Linked DNA regions of Lacticaseibacillus paracasei subsp. paracasei. The protein of the gene in region 2 interacts with the protein of the main gene of each other region in a pairwise test. Links are inferred from orthologs where the notes say so. Each region holds a gene or a part of one and is shown on either strand. Other genes may lie near its edges.

What was found.
Region 1: the proteins of LBPC_RS04630 (region 2) and topA interact in binary tests that used the Escherichia coli proteins (3 or more experiments, as listed by UniProt). The link is inferred for Lacticaseibacillus paracasei subsp. paracasei from one-to-one orthologs.

What each region holds. Positions count from the first base shown.
Region 1 is NZ_AP012541.1:1,390,877-1,401,600, reverse strand. Bases 3,423-6,316 are described here. They hold topA (type I DNA topoisomerase), read right to left. Parts: upstream 5,965-6,316; coding sequence 3,880-5,964; downstream 3,423-3,879. Other genes in these bases: dprA (DNA-processing protein DprA), read right to left, coding at 6,234-6,316; trmFO (methylenetetrahydrofolate--tRNA-(uracil(54)-C(5))-methyltransferase (FADH(2)-oxidizing) TrmFO), read right to left, coding at 3,423-3,464. Outside these bases: ATP-dependent protease ATPase subunit HslU, read right to left, coding at 1-308; ATP-dependent protease subunit HslV, read right to left, coding at 352-876; tyrosine recombinase XerC, read right to left, coding at 1,124-2,020; more of trmFO, read right to left, coding at 2,145-3,422; more of dprA, read right to left, coding at 6,317-7,049; LBPC_RS06895 (ribonuclease HII), read right to left, coding at 7,111-7,869; ribosome biogenesis GTPase YlqF, read right to left, coding at 7,853-8,713; LBPC_RS06880 (S41 family peptidase), read right to left, coding at 9,275-10,717; LBPC_RS06875 (YozE family protein), read right to left, coding at 10,686-10,724. UniProt on the Escherichia coli protein: Releases the supercoiling and torsional tension of DNA, which is introduced during the DNA replication and transcription, by transiently cleaving and rejoining one strand of the DNA duplex.
Region 2 is NZ_AP012541.1:906,589-917,319, forward strand. The notes cover bases 7,742-10,642. They hold LBPC_RS04630 (YigZ family protein), read right to left. Parts: upstream 9,567-10,642; coding sequence 8,916-9,566; downstream 7,742-8,915. Other genes in these bases: rny (ribonuclease Y), read left to right, coding at 7,742-8,822; LBPC_RS04635 (helicase-related protein), read left to right, coding at 9,594-10,642. Also shown: EF-P 5-aminopentanol modification-associated protein YfmF, read left to right, coding at 1-592; EF-P 5-aminopentanol modification-associated protein YfmH, read left to right, coding at 589-1,881; ymfI (elongation factor P 5-aminopentanone reductase), read left to right, coding at 1,881-2,609; LBPC_RS04605 (helix-turn-helix domain-containing protein), read left to right, coding at 2,696-3,625; pgsA (CDP-diacylglycerol--glycerol-3-phosphate 3-phosphatidyltransferase), read left to right, coding at 3,622-4,215; LBPC_RS04615 (competence/damage-inducible protein A), read left to right, coding at 4,590-5,831; recombinase RecA, read left to right, coding at 5,888-6,949; more of rny, read left to right, coding at 7,251-7,741; more of LBPC_RS04635, read left to right, coding at 10,643-10,731.

The DNA.
Region 1 (10,724 bases), 480 kb from region 2 along the record:
TCTCGGACCATGGATTCGACGTCACGGCCAACGTAGCCAACTTCCGTAAACTTAGTCGCTTCCACCTTCACAAATGGCGCCTCAACTATTTTCGCCAGTCGTCGTGCAATTTCGGTTTTCCCGACACCGGTTGGTCCGATCATCAGTAAGTTTTTCGGGTTAATCTCTTCTTGCATTTTTGGCGATAATTGCATTCGCCGATAACGGTTATACAAGGCAACCGCGACGGCCCGTTTTGCATCATCTTGTCCAATGACATATTGATCGAGTTTTTCAACGATCTGTTTTGGGGTTTGTACTTCTGCCATCATAAGCCTCCTGTAGATCAATGTAATTGCCGACGGTTACAAACTAAAAGCTTTCGACAATAACATTGTGGTTTGTGAAAATATCGATATTTCCTGCGATATTCACCGCTTCTTTGGCAATGTCAGCTGGTGTCATATCCGGGGCATGCCGCAGCATCGCGATTGCCGCGGCTTGCGCAAAGTTGCCGCCAGAGCCGATCGCTACCACGTCTTCATCTGGATCTATCACTTCGCCAGACCCGGATACAAGTAACAGGTCATGCTCATCCATCACGATCATCATGGCCTCAAGTTTCTGCAAGGTCGGATCCTTGCGCCAATCTTGAGCCAGCGCAACTGCGGAACGTCGCAAGTTGCCCGCATAATGCTCCAGCTTCTTTTCAAACCAGTCTTGCAGGGTGAAAGCATCTGCTACCCCGCCGGCAAATCCGATGACGACTTGATCATGATAGATCCGGCGAACTTTCTGCGCGTTGCCTTTCATGATGACCTTTTCGCCAAGGGTTACCTGACCGTCACCGGCCAAAGCGGTCACACCATCTTTTCTTACTGCTGCAATTGTTGTCATAGTCATGCTCCTTTTTAAGTGAGCGCAAGCAGAAGCGCTTAGAAACCGGAGCATAAGTGGGCTGCAAGCCTAAATGGCTGAATTTTGGCTATTTAGGCTTCCAGGTCATTATGTGCAGGTTTCTGCGACTGCGAGCGCGTTATCTGCGTATCTCGTCGGATAAAAACAGCTAAAGTAGCGATTAATCTGTTATCGCCAATGTTCTTAGCTTAAAAAACTCAGACTGCTTTTGCATCATGCTTTAGTCTTAATTATGCTTCGGATAATATTTCATATACTCATTTTTTAAATGTGCCATGGTGACATGCGTGTAGATTTGTGTGGTTGATAAACTTGCATGACCCAGTAGCTCTTGAACAGTTCGCAGGTCAGCACCATGATCCAGCATATGGGTTGCAAAACTATGCCGCAGCATGTGGGGATGAATGTTAGCTGTCAGCGTCGTCTGCTTGATGAGCTGATCCAAAATATATTCAATGCCACGCGAGGTAATCGGACGCCCATACTGGTTCACAAATACATATCGATGCTGTGCCTGACTTTTAGCCATCAAGACTTGTCGGCCATCTTTTAAATAAGTTCGTAGTGCTTGCTGAGCGTACTGTCCAAAGGGCACATACCTATCTTTGTTGCCTTTACCATGAATCAACAGTAATGCCGTATTGAAATCGACCTGATTCAATGTCAGTTTGGCACACTCGGAAACTCGAATACCGGTGCCATACAAAACTTCCAACAAAGCGCGATTACGTTGATCCAGCGGGGTTTTGCCAGCAACTGTCTTGAACAGTTCCTGAATCTCGGCTTCATAGAAAAATTGTGGTAAATGATGATGCTGCTTTTTTAATTCAACCAGCTCAAATGGGTTGCGTTTGACGACATCAATTCGTGTCAAATAACGGTAAAAGCTTCTCAAACTACTGATTTTTCGGGCAATCGATGTCCGTGCCAAATCCTGTTTGTTAAGATCAGTCAAATAAGTTTGAACGTCTAAATCATCCACATGCCGAAAGTCAGTAAACCCGCCGTTGGCCTTGAGAAACGCCTGAAATTCTCGAAGATCACTCAAATAAGCCGTCACTGTTTCCGGTGAATACTGCCGTTCAACTTCAAGATACTCCTGAAACGCTGCAATTGGCTTCATTGAATCCCTCCGATAATACATTAACATAAAATGCAGCCATTGTTGACGCTTTCAGTGCATCAACACCATCAAGCCGCCGAAATACCAATGAAAAAATCCCGGTAACCCGAGATTTTTTGCGTCCTTAAACTTGTTCAACCCGATTCATACCTGCTTGGAAAGTAGCTAAATCTTTTAATGCACGATCAGCTAACTGCTGATTGCGTTCTTTTTTATTGCGTACTTTGACTGTTAACGCTGGCATGATGCCAAAGTTCGCATTCATCGGCTGGAAGTGATGGGCGGATGTGTGAGTAATGTAATCCGCCATTGACCCCATCGCTGTAGTTTCGGGAAAAATCAGCGGGGTTTCTCCAAGCGCCATACGGGCCGCATTGGTACCCGCAATCAGACCGCTGGCGGCGCTTTCAACATAACCTTCCACCCCAGTCATCTGGCCTGCAAAGAACAGATCAGGCCGGCGTTTGGATGCATATGTTGGTTCCAAAACCACTGGGGATTTCATGAAAGTGTTGCGATGCATGACGCCATACCGGACGATTTGCACGTTTTCAAGTCCAGGGATTAGTCGGAAAACCCGTTTTTGCTCGCCCCATTTAAGATGAGTTTGGAATCCGACCATGTTATATAAACTCGCTGCAGCGTTATCTTGACGCAACTGGACAACCGCGTAAGGTTCCTTACCTGTCCGTGGATCTTCAAGGCCAACTGGCTTTAGCGGGCCAAACAACATAGTTTTAATACCGCGTTTGGCCATGACTTCAATCGGCATGCAGCCTTCAAAAACCGTCATCTTTTCAAAATCATGGCCTTCAGCAACTTCGGCCGAAACGAGCGCTTGATAGAACGTCAAGAATTCATCCTTCGTCATCGGACAATTCAAATAGGCGGCTTCGCCACGATCATAGCGCGACTTTTTATAAACAATGTCCTCGTTGATCGTATTCGCATCAAGAATCGGTGCGGCTGCGTCAAAGAACGACAAACCGGCCTCGCCGTTCAGATCAACAATTGCCTGTGCTAACCCGGGCGCTGTTAGCGGACCGGTAGCCACCACTGTGATCCCATCAGGAAATGCTGACAATTCCTCATTCACCACATGAATATGCGAATTGCTCGTCAACTTTTGGGTCACTAGCTCGCTAAATGGTTCGCGATCCACCGCCAAGGCACCGCCAGCAGGGACTGCGGTGGCGTCAGCACTTTGAATAATGATTGAATGTAACTGACGCATTTCTTCCTTTAATAGACCCACCGCATTGGTGATCTGGTTGGCGCGCAGTGAATTCGTGCAGACAAGCTCAGCAAAATTGCTCGTGTGATGAGCAGGTGTCATTTTAACGGGACGCATCTCGTATAAGTTGACATCTACACCGGCCTGAGCGATTTGCCAGGCTGCTTCTGATCCGGCTAGTCCGGCACCAATGACATTAACTGTTGGCATGAGTGATTCCTCCTTGTGGTGGCGTGGCGCAATTAGTTCGTTCAGAGAAAATGTGAGTTTTGCGGCACGTGTATTTTTGTGGCTTGCTGATGCGGTAGCGACTCAGCTTGCTATTGTGGGCAGACTGAATCTTTGAGCAAGTTTTCTAAAGGCGCGATCAGGCGCAGAAACCTCCGTGTAAGGACCTTGAAGTCTAAATGGCCAAAGTTCAGCCATTTAGACTTCAAGGCTGGTGATGCTCCGGTTCCGAAACGCGCAAACAGGCGCAGAAACCTGCACATAAGGACCTCAAGCCTAAATGGCCAAAGCCCAGCCATTTAGGCTCCGGTTTCTAAGCGCGCCTGTTCACACTCTGCCCAAGTTTACCCGAAAAAAACAGTGAGTACAAAGATAACATACTCACTGCTTTCTCAAATTATGCTTTTTGTAAGGCTTCTTTATAATCGTTATTTGGGCAGACAACTTGGGTGCCAGCTTTGCTCTTTTTCTCAACTAAGAAATGTCCGCAGACCGGGCAATCGCGGCCGACTGGTTTGTCCCATGAGACAAAGTCGCAGTCTGGATAACGCGAGCAACCATAGAAGACGCGGTTACGCTTGCTCTTACGTTCAACAACTTGACCGATATGACATTTCGGGCAGACAACCCCGATCTCTTTGACAATGGCCTTGGTGTTGCGGCAATCCGGGAATCGGGAACAGGCGTAAAACTTACCATAACGACCCATTTTGATAACCATCGGCGCACCGCAGATGTCACAGTTGAAGCCGGCTGGTTCGTCTTTGATTTGAATCTTCGCGATCCCAGTTTCGGCGTGAGCCACTTCTTTTTCAAATGGCTTATAGAACTGATCAATCACCTTAACCCAATCAGCCTCGCCGGTTTCAATCCCATCAAGTTCAGATTCGACGTTCGCCGTAAATTTGATATTCACGATGTCCGGGAAGAATTCAACGATCAAGCTGTTGACGATCTCACCTAATTCAGTCGGTTCAAACCGGCGAGCATTCAGTTTCACGTAGTAACGTTTCTGAATGGTTTCGATAGTTGGCGCATAAGTTGACGGACGACCAACGCCATTTTCTTCAAGCGCTTTGACAAGGTTTGCTTCCGAGTAACGGGCTGGTGGCTGTGTAAAGTGTTGAGCCGGATCGGTCTTCAACATTTTGACATCATCACCAACTGCAAGCGGTGGCAAAATATTGTCCTTTTGATCGCTGTCACGTGATGAGACATACAACTTGGTAAACCCTTCAAACTTAGTCTGACTACCGTTGGCGCGGAAAGTCACACCGTTTTGGTCTAACGTCACGGCCACAGTGTCAATAATCGCCGGGGTCATTTCACTGGCAACAAACCGACTCCAGATCAGCCGATAAAGTTTCATCTGATCTTTGTCCAGAACTGCCGTCAAACTATCCGGTGTCCGTAATGTGCTGGTTGGCCGAATGGCTTCGTGGGCATCTTGTGCCCCTTCCTGCAGTTTACCTTGGCGAATTTTGACAGCAGCATAAGCTTCGCCGTATTTCTCATGCAGGTAATGGCTGGTTTCAGTTTTGGCAACATTTGACACGCGAGTCGAGTCGGTCCGCATGTACGTGATCAGCCCAACGGTGCCTAACTTACCACCTAAGTTAATTCCTTCATACAGTTGCTGGGCCAACATCATGGTCTTTCGGGTGCGGAATCCCAACTTACGGTTAGCTTCCTGCTGCAAGGTACTGGTTGTGAATGGCGGGGATGGGAAGCGTTTGCGTTCTTTTTTAACAACATTCGTCACAGCAAACGGCTTAGTTTTGTCCACTTGACCCAAAATCTTTTGAACGGCCTCGTTGTTCTTTAAAGCCTGCTTTTTATTCTTCAGGCCATAGAAACTAGCACTGAACTTTTTACTACGGCCCTTTTGGAACTCAGCGTCTAATGACCAGTATTCTTCTGGCGTGAAGTTTTTGATTTCATTTTCGCGATCAATAATCAGCTTTAGCGCAACACTTTGAACGCGGCCAGCACTCAGGCCCTTTTTAACTTTCTTCCATAATAAAGGACTGATGGAATAGCCTACCAGTCGATCCAAAATCCGCCGTGCCTGCTGGGCATCTACAAGATCCATATCAATGCCACGAGGGGTTTTGAACGCATTTTTAACGGCATCTTTCGTAATTTCGTTAAAAACGACGCGATTTTTGGCTTTTGGATCCAAACCTAAAATGTGACTGACATGCCATGCAATGGCTTCTCCTTCACGATCCGGATCGGCTGCGAGATAAATCTTGCTAGCTTTTTTAGCATCTTTTTTAAGGGATTTAATCACATCGCCTTTGCCGCGAATCGAAATGTACTTTGGCTCGTAGTCGTTATCGACATCGACCCCCATCTGACTCTTAGGTAGATCGCGAATGTGCCCCAAACTTGCAACAACTTTATAGGTTCGGCCAAGATACTTTTCAATAGTCTTGGCTTTGGCTGGCGATTCAACAATGACTAACTTCTTGTCGGCCATGAACGCGCTCCTTCCGGTGGCATTGCCTAGTAGGCAAGCCCTGATTAATTTGTGCGATGCTGACGATTCGTCGTCAGTAATTGATGCGTCCTAAGGCGGCAATAGATCATCTGCCACCGGCGCGACCATCAAAGCAATCGCAACTGGTGCCAGTCTAATGGTCAATGCCACCTGCTGACTCAAAACAGTTGCTATCATAAGCTAGTCATTTTGCTCTTGTCAAATCAAAAGAAATTTTTTCTACTATAAAATAAGCAAAAATGTGCACCTCAAGGGTAAAAATTCAAGTTTTCTACCAACGTCTCTGGACCAGTCACCAACGCCGCTCCTGCCTGAATCAGCGCATTTGTACCTGCTCCCAAAGGCGCATCAATTCGATTAGGCAACGCAAAAACTTCGCGATTATGTTGCAAAGCATAGTTAGCCGTGATGAGACTGCCGCTTTTCATCTCCGCCTCAGTTACCATCACACCATGGGCAATACCGGCAATAATCCGATTGCGAGCGACAAATTGAAACCGCTGCGGGCCGGTTGCTGGTGGATACTCACTTAAAACAAGCCCAACATGCGCAATCTGCACCTGCAAATCGCGGTTCTTGGCAGGATACACCTGATCAAGGCCGTTGGCAATCACTGCAATCGTTGGCAGTCGGGCACTGAGGGCTGCCTCATGCGCCATCGCATCAGCTCCTGCTGCTAGTCCACTTGCAATCACCATTGACGGTAGTTGCGGCAATAACTGCGCCAGCGCCGTTGCTGAATAGCCGGTTGCACGCCGCGAACCAACAATCCCTAACGTTAATTGATTCAACAGACCTAACTGCCCACGATAAAAAAGCACCAACGGCGGCTGCGGAATTTCCCGCAATCGTGGTGGATAAGCAGCATCAACATACGTCATAAACGGCACATGTTTGGCAGCAATTAATTGTTGACTATACTGGTCAGTCAAACGTTTCTTGAGTTCTGCATGAAACGGTGCGAGATCGTCTTTTCCTCGGATAGCTTGTTCTAAAGCAACTGCCATCCGTGGATTCTGGCGTGTGGCAATATGCCATGCTAGTAAAAAATTGCGCAGTGTCATTGTTGGTCGTCCTCCCGCAAATAAACTACGCAAACACGACATCGACACACTCAACGAAGCACTAAGAGCGCAGTCGATCACGGACAGGCCCAAAACTGCGGCGATGAATTGGGGTAACGCCGTGCGCCGCCAATCCGGCAAGATGTGCCTTTGTCCCGTATCCCATGTTGTCCTTAAAATCATAACCAGGATAAATTTTATCGTACATCATCATAAGACGATCACGAATCACTTTAGCAACAATACTGGCCGCAGCGATGCTGATGCTGTTGGCATCGCCCTTAATTAAGCGTTTTTGCGGTAAGTCGACTGGCACGTGCATTGCGTCCACCAACAAACATTCCGGAGCGACTCGCAAATGGTCAACGGCTTGAGCCATCGCCAATTCAGTCGCATGGTAAATATTTTCACGGTCAATCGTCCGATTATCAGCCACGCCAATGCCAACTACAATCGCTTCAGTTAAAATATGCGGGTAAAGCACATTGCGTTCATGTGCGGTCAGCTGTTTCGAGTCATTCACCGGCCACTGAAAATGGTGCGGCAAAATCACCGCAGCCGTCACGACAGGGCCAGCAAGTGGTCCCCGCCCTACTTCGTCTAACCCAGCGACATACTCATAGGTTCCCCATAACTGACGCTCATACCTGCTACGATAACGTAAAGCCACCTCTTCGGCTGCTTGATGGGCCTGTCGCCGTTGATACGCTGCCAGTAATTTGCCAGCACCGATGCGACTGTCTTCTTTAAGTGCCGCCAAAATAGCCGGTGCAACTTCGTCAGCAGCCAGCAATGCTTTGTACTCACTCAGCGTCGGCATCTGTCTCACCAGGCTTCTCGAGGGTAAAGCGTCCCAATTTTCCTTGTCGTGCATCAAAAATCAAGCGCTCAGCCATCCGATCGTAAGCCTCAGCGAAACCTTGTGATTTCGTCAACTTAACCAGCAGGTCATGGGGCGCTTCATTTAAATCATCATCGGTGACATGGTATGCCTTTTTCAAAGCAGCTGGATAATGCGCCATAAAGTAAGTCAGCCCATACAAGCCAACCATGTCTTCTTGGAAAACTGCATCGGCAATTGCACCTGTAAAGGCTAACCGCATCCCAATTGTTTGTGAGGCAAACTTCGGCCAAAGAATCCCAGGGGTATCAAGCAATTGAAAGTTATCACTGGCCTTCAACCACTGTTGATTCTTCGTCACGCCTGGTTTGTTGCCGGTCACCGCGATGTTACGCCGAACCAGACGATTTAACACCGTCGACTTGCCGACATTGGGGATGCCAATACACATCGCCTTAATCATCGGATTACGAATGCCGCGCGCCTTTTTCCGAGCAATCTTTTCCGCCAACAACTTCGTCGCCAATTGCGGAATTTGCTGCAACCGCTTGGCATGCTGGGCATCAATCGCAATCGCCGCAAACCCTTGATCCTGATAATATTGGACCCACGCCGCCGTCAACGCCGGATCAGCCAAATCCTGCTTATTCAGCACCATAATGCGCGGCTTGTCAGCCACCAGCTCATCCAACATCGGATTGCGCGACGATTCCGGTGTCCGCGCATCGACAACTTCAAGCACGAGGTCGACTTGTTTAATCTTTTCTTGAACTTGTTTCCGGGCTTTGGCCATGTGACCGGGAAACCATTGAATTTGTGCCATTTGTGTAACTCCTTTAGGACTAAGACAATTAAAATCTCAGTATGAACTATTTCCTAACGACTAGCATACTGTATTTATGTGAAAAGTAACAACTGCCTGTTTTTAAACTATGATAGCCGAAAAATGTGTCGGGCCGCTCAGTCATGCACTTTTTAGTCGCTAACCATCTCACCAAGCCTCTTGCGAGTTCCTTCATCCCCAGGCAGTTGCACGCCGATAAAATCACCATTCCCCAAAAACTTAAGAAAAGTCTCAACGAAATAGAGCTCTCCGGCGTTAGGGACGCTGAGCAGCAATCGTTCTTCACCTAACTCTTCGACCTTTAGCTGATCCCACGTTTGCTTAAAAACGGGATCATCCTTCATCGCTGAATAAACTTCAAATAAGGCCTTTGAATCCCGCGTTCGACTATATAATTGGCGAAACTTTGCGGTAAGCGCACTGGCATAATTTTCCCAGTCAACCATGACAACACGAAAATGCGGATCATTGAACGTGCGAAAAAAACGCGTACACACCTCCTAAAAGGCATATACGCGCATATCATAACCTATTTGATTTTCACTTGGCTACTGCATCCACAGCCGCCTTCATCATCGGATCATCCTTTGTCAACTGTGCACTCAACTTCTGCGCGAGCGTTGCCAACGTATCCTGATCAGCCGTTCCTGTTGCGTCAAGCTTATTTGCTTGCTGGAACGTTTTGACAGCTGCTTGGGTGGCATCGTCGTATTGACTATTGACAGTGACGGAGCCGACTTTAAGTGCCGTGAGCATTTGTTGCAAGGACTTCACATCGCTGCCTTTATCGCCTGGTTTGAGCTGAGTGGCGTTGATCAAGGTGATCTTCGCCGCGGCTGGGTAGTCGACCTTGATATCAGGTGTCAGGCCTTTGTGATTGATCCAAGTGCCGTTTGGCGTTAACCATTTAGCGATGGTCAGCTTGAGTTCTTTGTTGCTGCCCATTTCGCCGACATTTTGGACGGTGCCTTTGCCGAAACTCTTTTCACCGACAAGCGGAATGTTGCTGTTTTGGTGAAGTGCTGCAGCGGTGATTTCACTGGCTGAGGCCGAATTACCATCAATTAAGACCGCCGTTTTTTCAGTGACTTTAAAGCCGTCATCGAGTTTCTTGCCAGCCTTATAGACTTCCTTGGCACCGTTGCGGTCTTCGACTTGCAGAACGGTTTGGCCGTTTTTGGAGAACATGGAGCTGATGGACAAAGCCGCACTCATCATGCCGCCTGGATTTTGCCGTAAGTCGAGGACAAAGGATTTGGCCCCTTCTTTGCGTAATTTCTTAACAGTGGCCTTGAATTGTTTGACGGTTGGTTCGCTAAAAGTCGAAATAGTAATGACGCCGACCTGTTTGTTGGCCGAAGCAAGTTGGCCAGTGACAGTGTCAACCGTGATTTTCTGCCGTTTCATCGAGAAAGTTGCTTGTTTGCTGCCGCGCTTAACGGTGACGGACACTGTGGTACCGATTTTACCGCGAATTTTGGCAACTGCCTTGCTAACGGTTTGTTTGGAGACATCTTTACCGTTGACCTTGAGCAGCACATCGCCGACTTGCATGCCTGCTTTTTTGGCGGGCGTATCAGGTAAAATGCTAGCGATGGAAAGACTGTCATGATTTTGCTGGACGGTGGCACCGATACCGCCAAATGAAGCCGAAATCGTGTCATCAAGATTGGTTTTATCGTTATTCTGCAAGTAAACGGAATATGGATCATCTAACGTTGCCAGCATACCTTTAATCGCGCCATCGGTTAATTTGGTCGTATTGACGCTTTTATAGTAGTTATTGGTAACCGTCTCATAAGCAGCAATAACGGGTGCTAGTTCCTTGGGGACACTTGTTTTCAAAACATTTTGTTGCGCTTGCTGATAAGAGAGCGCGTAACCGCCTGCGACACCACCGCCAAGTGCGACGATGACAATTATCAAAACGGCCCACCACGGTAATCTACGTTTATTGATACGAATCGCCTCCTGTGCTTTCACTCGCCTC
Region 2 (10,731 bases):
AACCGTACCAGCAGTGGCGTTTGATTTGCCGACGCATCCAGATGTGCTGACCCAAACAACCAAGGTGAAGGCGCAACAGGCCAAGTTTGATTTGGCTTATCATGTTGAAACTGATTTGATGGGACCCAAATATGCAGCAACATTAGTGGCAGAGGAATTATTTGGCGGCTCGAGCTTGTCACTTCTATTCACCAATGTCCGCGAGAAGGCTAGTTTGGCTTATTATGCGAGCTCCATGTTCGATGATTTTCGCGGCTTGATGCTGGTTCAAACCGGGATTGAAGGAAAAGATCGTCAGCAAGTTGCTGATCTTATTCGTGATCAGTTGGCGGCAGTGGTCAATGGCGATTTTTCTGACGCCCTATTGAAGGCCGTGAAGGACGGCATTTTGGATCATCAGCGTGCCGCCTATGACAGCCCACGGTTTTTGACAAATCAGGCGTTGTATCAGTTGTTAGTACCAGATGCGCCACAGAATTTTGATGAGTTTGCTCAGCGGATTAAGGCGGTTGATCGCCAAGCGGTTCAACAGGCCGCCGCAGATATGAAATTGCAGGCCACCTATTTCTTGACTGGGGAGGATAGCGAATGAAGACACAGTATTTTAGTGATGTCGATGAAACGGTGATCACGACCACGCTATCGAACGGGCTGCGATTGCAAGTTGTGCCTCGCCCCGCGTATCACAAAAGCTATGCGATCATGACAACCGATTATGGTTCGATTGATACGCAATTTGCACCAAATGGCAAACAGATGGTGACTTATCCGGCCGGAATTGCCCACTTTCTTGAGCACAAGCTATTTGAAAAGGAAGATCATGATGCCTTTGATCTTTTTGGTGAAACTGGGGCATCAGCAAATGCATTCACGAGTGCGACCAAAACGAGTTTTTTATTCTCTACAACAACGCAGCTGACGAAGAACTTACAGATTTTACTGGATTTTGTGCAAACGCCATTTTTTTCTAAGGCATCAGTTGCTAAGGAGCAAGGCATTATCGGGTCAGAAATTCAAATGTATCAGGATGATCCAGGGTGGCGCGGTTATGCCGGTTTGTTAGAAAACCTTTTTCCAAACCATCCGGCGCATGTTGATGTGGCTGGCACAGTGGCAAGTATTGCCCAAATCACGCCGGAAATGTTGTATACGATTCATCGGGTTTTCTATCAACCAAGCAACATGACATTGATTGTTGTGGGAAATATTGATGCTGATGCCATTATGGCTTTTGTTGCGGCTAATCAAGCAGCCAAACAGTTTCCGGCGCCACAGGCGATTGTGCGTGGCGTTCACGCGGATTTGCAGACGGATGATATCGTGCCATATCGCCAGTTGGAGATGCCAATTAGTCGCCCAAAGACGCTGGTCGGCATCAAAGGGCAGGTTGCGATTCCTACAACGGCTGAGGGCTGGCGGTACCAATTAACCATTCGGCTCTTGTTAGAAGTTCTGTTTGGCGATTCTTCCCAGTTATATCAAGATTGGTATGACCGAGGATTGATTGATGACTCATTTGATTTTGATTTTACGAACCAGCGCAGCTTTAGTTATGGCTTGGTCGGTGGTGATACCGATGATCCGCACGCATTAAGTGATGCGATCAAACATGTGTTGCTAAACGCAGCGACACAGCCGGATTTGACCCGCGACCGGGTTGCTCTAATTAAGCGGGCGTCACTGGGTAAATACTACGCTGGCCTTAACGGACTGAATGGTGTGGCCAATCAGCTAAGTGCGTTGAGTTTTGGCCAGGCGAGTTTGTTTGATTTCCCCGAGATTTTGAGCAGCATCACGCTAGCGGATTTACAAGCTATGATTGATCAGGTTTTTCAGGCGAAAGCATTGACCGTTTTAGATATGATTCCGGAGGCAGATTGATGCGAGCAGCTTTGATTGTTGGTGCGTCGGGTGACATTGGCCAAGCGGTGGCTAAAAAGTTGGCCCACGATGGCTGGTCATTGTACCTGCACTATTTTGAACACGAACAAGTGGTTACCAGCCAAATTGCGACTTTTCAAGCGGCGTATCCGAATCAGGATTTTATTCCGTTACAGTATGATTTAACTGATGATCGTCATTTGGATGATTTGACGGCCCAGCTTTTTAGCTTGGACGCGGTCATTTTTGCGGCAGGGATGACGTATTATCATTTATTTAAAGATACAACCGTTTCTGAATTAACAACTTTGATGCGCGTGCATCTATTGACGCCGATGGCTCTTTTAACGAAGATCGAGCACAAATTAGCACAGTCCGGTCATGGCCGCGTTGTCTTTATCGGGTCTGTCTATGGTGGCGCAGGTTCAGCGATGGAAGTGGCCTATAGTACTGTCAAAGGCGCGCAAAGTGCCTTTGCAAAAGCCTATGCTCAGGAAGTGGCCAGTCTGGGCATCACGGTCAATGTGGTCGCGCCAGGTGCAGTGACAACAAAAATGAACACTAAAATGTTTGATCAAGCGACCTTGACCAAGGTTCGAGAGGAAATTCCTGCTGCACGATTTGCGACCCCACAAGATATTAGTTACTATGTGACTATGCTAGTTGCAAAAGATGCTGCTTATCTAACAGGACAAACTTTATATGTTACAGGTGGCTGGCGAATCTAGGAAACAAAGGATTTCTTAAGGCTTGCAGTTGGTTTTTCATGATATACTGAAAATGGTCAATAAAAAATAGCGGGTGAATAAAACTTATGGATGAAATTGGGCAAAAATTACGGGACGCCCGGATTCAAAAAGGCTATACGATTGATGATCTTCAACAGATCACCAAGATTCAAAAACGCTACCTGATCGCGATCGAAGAAGGTAATTTTGATGCGCTGCCAGGCGACTTTTATGTGCGTGCCTTTATTAAACAATATGCTGACACTGTCGGCCTTGATGGGGATGCGTTGCTGACGCAATTCCAGCAGGACATCCCGGAACCTCAACCCCAAGAGTATGCAGCACAATCAGTTGAAAATAAGACTCGGGCAACCCGCGCCGAAGAAGCGAGTCCGGTTAACCGTTTGCGGCGTTATTTACCGCAAATTGCGATTGCTGCAATTGTTGTCGTGGCAGTCATTGTGATCTATGTCATCATGTTGGTTTACCAATCAGGACCCAAGCAAACGATCCCGACAGATTCAGAAAGTGTTGCGGTCTCATCGAAGCGTAGTACATCCAAGACTTCGAAATCGTCGACATCTTCGAAAACAAGCAAGACATCAGCGGCTTCTAGTTCTTCGAAGACTGCGGAGAAGTCGTCCAAGAAGAGTACTAAAAAGAGTTCGAAATTGGACATTTCTGTAGCGGATGCCAATGGTGCTACTCAGGCAGTTACTTTAAAGAATCTGCCGAAGACGGGTAACAAGTTAACGCTTGGTGCAACCGGCGCCACTGCTTGGATTTCAGTAATTGTGAACGGCTCAACGACGTGGCAAGGTTCATTGACATCAGGTAATTCGCAAGAAGTGACATTGCCAGACAACGTCACGACATTCCAAGTGCGGTCAGGCAATGCAACTGCGACCACCATCAAGCTCAATGGTCAGAGTGTTGATATCTCAAAGGGAACCAGCATCGTACGGACCATCACCTTCACGGCTGATGCAACAGAAAGCGAGGGTTCGCAAGAATGAATCTTCCGAATAAATTAACGCTCATCCGAATTTTTCTGATTCCTGTTTTCACGATCCTGCTGGCACTTGATTGGCCGGCTGGGTATCTGACACTTGCAGGAACTAAGGTCGCCTTGAGCTGGTTTATCGCGCTGATTATTTTTATTGTGGCCTCTTTAACCGACTTTGCTGACGGTCAAATTGCCCGACGCAAGCATTTGGTCACTAATTTCGGTAAATTTGCCGATCCACTGGCTGACAAACTGCTGGTTATGACTGCCTTCATCTTTCTGACGGCCAATGGTCAGATTCCAGCATGGGGAACCGCGATTATCCTGTGGCGTGAATTAGCCGTAACCGGATTACGCTTATTGCTTTCAAACGAAGGTGAAGTCTTAGCAGCGGCTTGGCCGGGAAAAATCAAAACAAACGCGCAAATGTTTGCCATTATTTTCTTGATGCTAAACAACGCATGGTTTAACAATATCAATGTGCCGTTTGCACTGATCCTGTTCTATGTCGCCGTTTTCTTCACGATTTACTCAGGTGTCGAATACTTCTACAAAAACCGTGGTGTGTTCAAGGACTCATTCGGTTCAAGTCATCAATAATAAGTTATTCCAATACCCAGGCAGGTGCTTGGGTATTTTTGTAGAGCGCGAGCAGGAGCGATTAGAAACCGGAGTGTAAGTGGCCTTGAACGTAGGTTTCTGCGACTGCGAGCGCGTTTGCGAGCGCAGCGTGAAGTCGCCACTAACCTAAGCTGGGTGGGGAACCCCCACCAGCAAATACGGAGATCCCTATGTGCAAGCTTTTGGACCAGCAGGCCCGGTTGCGAGCAAAGCATGAATCAGCCAACAAAAAATGCACGCTTACCTTAGTGAAGAAGTATCTAAGCACCATACAGCTATTTAGTTGCAACTTTTTTTAAAAATGTCAGGTCAAGTACCTTAAAAAACGAATTCTATTGTTAGGTGGGAAAAGTATGCAAGCAGAGATTATTGCTGTCGGGACAGAGATCCTGATGGGACAGATTACTAACACAAATGGTGCCTATATGGCTAAGCAACTGACAGCACTGGGTATTGATAGCTACCATCAACAGGTGGTGGGAGACAACGGGCCGCGACTTGGGGAGGCCATTAAGTTGGCGGAAAGTCGCAGTAATTTAGTTATTTTGATTGGCGGGTTAGGACCGACACCAGATGATCTGACCAAGCAAACATTGGCAGCGCACTTGAACCGCAAATTGGTTGAAGATCCTGACGCTATGGCTAAATTACAGGCGCGCGTCAAGCAACAGCAGCGGCCAATGACGCCTAATAATCAATTACAGGCCATGTATCCGGAAGGCGCCGATATTTTGGTCAATCGGGTTGGCTTAGCGGTTGGCGCGTGGATCGTCAATGGGCAGCACACCTATGTCTTATTGCCGGGACCACCGAAGGAATTCGTTCCGATGGTTGATCATGAACTGCTGCCGCGGCTAGCAAAATGGAGCGGCCACGCGGAAATTATGGTCAGCCGGGTCTTACGTTTCTTTGGCATTGGCGAATCGCAACTAGTGACAGATCTGGACGACTTGATTGCCAACCAAACCGATCCGACCATTGCAACTTATATCAAGGATCATGAGGTGACGGTGCGCGTCACTGCCAGTGGCGCTACCGAAAAAGACGCTGATGCAAAGTTAGAACCAATGATCGGTGCCATCATGGATCGTGATGGTCAATATTTTTACGGCTACGGTGACGACAATAGTTTGGCAAAAGAGGTTGTGAAGACGCTTGCGGCAAATGATATGCAAATTACTGCAGCTGAGAGTTTGACTGCTGGCGCATTTCAAGCAGCGTTAGGCGATGTGCCGGGGGTATCCACTTATTTTAAGGGCGGTTTTGTCACTTACTCACTTGCAACAAAGGCCGCTTTTTTGGCAATTGATGCTCGCGAATTAGCGGCACACGGAGTTGTCAGCGCATTTACAGCCAAGGCGATGGCTGAACATGCTCGGCGTAAGGCAGCGGCGGATATAAGTGTCAGCTTTACCGGCGTTGCCGGTCCAGACACGCTGGAAGGACAGCCTGCTGGTACGGTTTGGATCGGTTTAGCGCGGCGCGGCCAACTGCCTGAAGCACATGTTTACCATTTTCCTGGCGGTCGCAATGATGTTCGGCAGCGTGCTGTGATGACTGGTATGATGCTTGCATTAAGGGCGCTGCAGGCCTAACAGAATCATTCTTTAACACGTTAATACGTCAGGTTTACGCAAGAGGAGGCGGCAAGATGGCAGGAGACGAACGCCAGAAAGCATTGGATGTTGCACTGAAAAAGATTGAAAAAAATTTTGGTAAAGGCGCGATTATGCGAATGGGTGCTAAGGCGGACACGCGCGTTTCCGTTGTCTCTAGCGGCTCACTTGCCGTTGATGATGCACTTGGTGTTGGGAGCTTTCCGCGCGGACGAATTGTCGAAATTTATGGACCGGAAAGTTCCGGCAAAACAACCGTCGCGCTGCATGCTGTTGCTGAAGTGCAGAAGCAAGGCGGTACTGCCGCCTATATTGATGCCGAGAATGCGATGGATCCCAAGTACGCAACTGCTTTGGGCGTCAATATTGACGAATTATTGCTCTCCCAGCCAGACACAGGCGAACAAGGGCTGGAGATTGCTGATGAACTAGTCGCGTCTGGTGCCATTGATATTGTGGTGATTGATTCAGTTGCTGCTTTGGTGCCGCGGGCTGAGATTGAGGGCGATATGGGGGATGCCCATGTTGGCTTGCAAGCCCGATTAATGTCACAGGCGTTACGTAAGTTATCCGGTTCCATCAATAAGACAAAAACGATTGCTTTATTCATTAATCAGATTCGTGAGAAAGTCGGGATCATTTTTGGGAGTCCGGAAACGACACCAGGTGGTCGTGCATTGAAGTTTTATGCGACTGTTCGGTTAGAAATCCGGCGGTCGGAACAGATCAAGACAGGCGCAGATGTCGTCGGCAATCGCACTAAAATCAAAGTGGTCAAGAATAAGGTGGCACCGCCTTTTCGAACAGCAATTGTGGATATCATGTATGGCCAAGGCATTTCGCAAACTGGCGAACTTGTCGACATGGCCGTTGAGAGAGATATTGTTGAAAAAGCAGGGTCATGGTACGCGTATCAAGGTGAACGCATCGGCCAAGGTCGCGAAAACGCTAAGACATATCTTGATAACCACGCTGATCTTCAGCAGACGATTAAACAACAGGTTCGCGTGGCTTATGGTATGGCAGCCGCACCTGGTCGGGAGACGGCTTCGGTCAGTGAAGATCAACCCGAAATACATCAACAGGCTGAAGTATGAATCATGAGTCATGAGTCAACTTGCTGTTGTCGGATGTGATGAGTCCGATGGCGCAAGTTTTTTTATCTGAGCGGTCTTAAGGAGATTTGATATATGTTTTATTTTTCTCAGTTCGTAAAAAGCATCACCCAGACTTAAGACTGCTTTAATGCTGGTTTTTAGGCGCCGCTGTGCGCCTCCCGCTTCGGTTGACACCTTGCACCCTAGCACGTAAACTAATAGAGGTGTAATAATTTAAAAAAGCATCAAAGATTTTGATCAAAATTTGATTGAATCGCTTAGATGATGCGGAGGTGAAATGATGAGTTCAGTAACACTGGTCTCAATAACCCTCGCAGCAGTCATCGCTTTAGCGGTCGGTTTATTGATCGGATTTGCACTTCAAAAGAAGCTCCACCAGAACAATTTGGATCGAGCGACGCAGACAGCAGAAGGCATTATTGAGGCCGCTAAAAAAGAAGCAGCGACTTTAAAAAAAGAAAAACTGCTGGAAGCAAAAGACGAGAATCATCGCTATCGAACCCAACTTGAAGATGAATTGAAAGATCGGCGGACAGAAGTCCAGAAGTCGGAACATCGACTGAATCAGCGAGAGGATACTTTGGATCGGCGGGACGATACGCTAGATCGCAAGGAACAAAGTCTTGCTGACCGGGAAGCAAATTTGAACAAGCGGCAGCAACAGCTAGATGAACGTGAACAAGATATCTCTTCAGAAATCAGTAAACAGCACACAGAACTTGAACGGATCGCCGAGTTGACTCATGAACAGGCTCGGCAGCAGATTCTTGACCAGACACAATCAGAACTGACGCATGAACGCGCCGTGATGATCAAAGAAAGCGAAGATGAAGCTAAGGAAGCCGCGGATAAGAAAGCTAAAGTGTTGATCGCCGATGCGATTCAGCGCAGCGCTTCTGACATCGTTGCCGAAACGACAGTGACCGTGGTGAACTTGCCAAATGACGACATGAAAGGCCGAATCATCGGCCGTGAAGGTCGAAATATTCGGACACTTGAGACTTTGACAGGTATCGATTTGATTATTGATGATACCCCACAAGCCGTTGTTTTGAGCGGCTTTGACCCAATTCGCCGGGAAATCGCGCGAATTGCTTTGGAAAAACTCATTCAAGATGGTCGGATCCATCCAGCACGAATTGAGGAAATGGTTGATAAGGCGCGCAAAGAAATGGACGACCGGATTCGTGAAATTGGTGAACAAGCCATTTTCGACGTCGGTATCCATAATATGCATCCCGATCTGATTAAGATTTTGGGCCGATTGCACTTCCGTACGAGTTACGGTCAGAACGTTCTGGATCATTCGATTCAGGTCGCCAAACTGACTGGTGTGATGGCTGCTGAATTAGGAGAAGATGTCACCTTAGCGAAACGCGCGGGGTTATTACATGATATAGGCAAGGCGCTTGACCATGAAGTTGACGGATCTCACGTTGAAATCGGGGTTGAGCTGGCAACGAAGTACAAGGAACCAAAGACGGTCATCAACGCCATTGCATCGCATCATGGTGACGTTGAACCAACCAGTGTCATTTCGGTACTGGTTGCCGCAGCAGATGCGATTTCAGCTGCCCGCCCAGGCGCGCGGTCGGAATCGCTTGAGAACTATCTTCATCGTTTGGAGAAACTAGAAGTAATCGCCAACAGTCATGCTGGCGTGGATCATAGTTTCGCTATTCAAGCAGGTCGAGAAGTCCGGGTCATCGTCCAACCGGAAAAGCTCTCTGATGATCAGAGCGTCATCTTGGCTCGTGATATTCGCAATGAAATTGAAAAAGAACTGGAGTATCCAGGCCATATCAAAGTCACCGTGATTCGGGAGACAAGGACTGTGGAATACGCCAAGTAAAAAACACAGTACCCACCAGCACAAAGTTGGTGGGTACTGTATTTTTTATGCTGTTTTAGTTCGGACATTATTGTTAGACAGTTAGATGTCCTCTTAGAGCTTAGGCTTTCTTGGTAAAGGGACTTCGCGGTATTGACTGGCGCCAATGGTAGGCGAAAACTGTCCATTCAAGAAATCATTTAGGGCCGCGAGCGTCGCCTGCAAATGCTCATCATCTAGATACAGGGTGATGGTAACAGCAGTCCCGTAATCAGTGTTCGCAATTGACAAATGATTGGTTGTCAAAAAATGCTGAATTGGATCAAAGTCAGCGTAAGGAATGGTAAAAGTTACAGCTTTTTGTTTGATGCGCGCCACAATGCCGATGGTTTCGATCGCCGTGTTGGCATTGCCTGCATACGCCCGGATGAGTCCGCCAGCACCAAGTTTAATGCCGCCAAAGTAACGAGTCGTGACGGCTACCACATCACGCAAGTCATGCTGCAACAAAGCCTCCAGTGTTGGGGCACCGGCAGTTCCAGAAGGCTCGCCATTATCGCTTGCGCGTTGAATTTGATTGGTATCGCCAAGAACATAAGCAAAAACATTGTGGGTAGCTTTGGCGTTTTCCTTTGATACTTGCGCAATGACGGCCTTGGCATCGTCTTCATCCTTGATACGCGCAAGATGGGTGATGAAACGCGATTTTTTAATGGTATTTGTGTAGTTGCCGGTTTGTTGGATGGTAAGATATTGCTCTGACATGCGTAATCTCCTTATGAGGTGATCATGATGAATCTTGCTGGGGCACAATTGACAGAAAATGAACTGATGCGCTTAACCGTTTCTAATATAGCACAGGCCACATCACTGCCAGCGTTGATTCAAGAACACGGGCGCTGGTGTTGCCAACGTTGCGGTGATCGAAAGCCAGTTCAATTGCCTGATGGGCGGTTTTATTGTTCAGCTTGCGTGAGTTTAGGCCGCTTAACAAATCGTGATTTGCTTTACCGCTTTGAACAGCCGCACCGGCCTGTTGGCGACGGCTTATTAACGTGGCACGGGACATTGACGCCTGCCCAGCAAAAAGCGTCAACAGCTTTACAAACGAGTGTTACAGCAGGGGCTGATCATTTGATTTGGGCAGTGACAGGTGCTGGCAAAACCGAGATGCTTTTTCCGACCATTTCACAGATGGTACAACAAGGCAAGCGCGTGGCTATTGTTTCGCCGAGAATTGATGTTATTCGGGAGCTTGCGCCGCGACTGCGAACTGCCTTTGCAACCACCCCCATCGCCGTTCGATATGGCGGTCATTTTGATCAAACTGACAGTGATTTGTTGCTGGCCACCGTGCATCAATTATTACGATTTCATCGGGCTTTTGATCTGATTGTCGTTGATGAGGTCGATGCGTTTCCGATGGCGGGAACACCCATGCTCCATCGGGCTGTTCAAGGTGCCCGGCGTGGACCGGTTGTTTATTTAACGGCAACGCCGGATCGGCCATTGAAGGCGGCGATGCGTAAAGGGTTGATGGTCAGTCGATTGTTTCGTCGATTTCACGGGCACCCTTTGCCAGTTCCAGCGATTCGGTTGATGAATTTTAAAAAATTACCGTCCCAGTTGCCACCTGCCATCGTGAAGTGGGTGCGTGATGTCGTGGCGACAGGGCGGTCATGTTTGCTGTTTGTTCCTAAGATCAGCTGGGCGCCTCAAATTGCTGCGCTTGTTCAACGTAACGGGCTAAGGGTAGCTGGCGTTGCTAGCACGGACCGTCTACGGGCAGAGAAAATAACGGCTTTTCGTCAGCGGCAAATTCAGGTTTTAGTCACGACGACAATTTTGGAACGCGGCGTAACGGTGCCCAAGTGTGCGGTTGGGGTCGTGGCTGCAGCCGATCGGGCATTCACGGCCTCGGCGCTAGTAC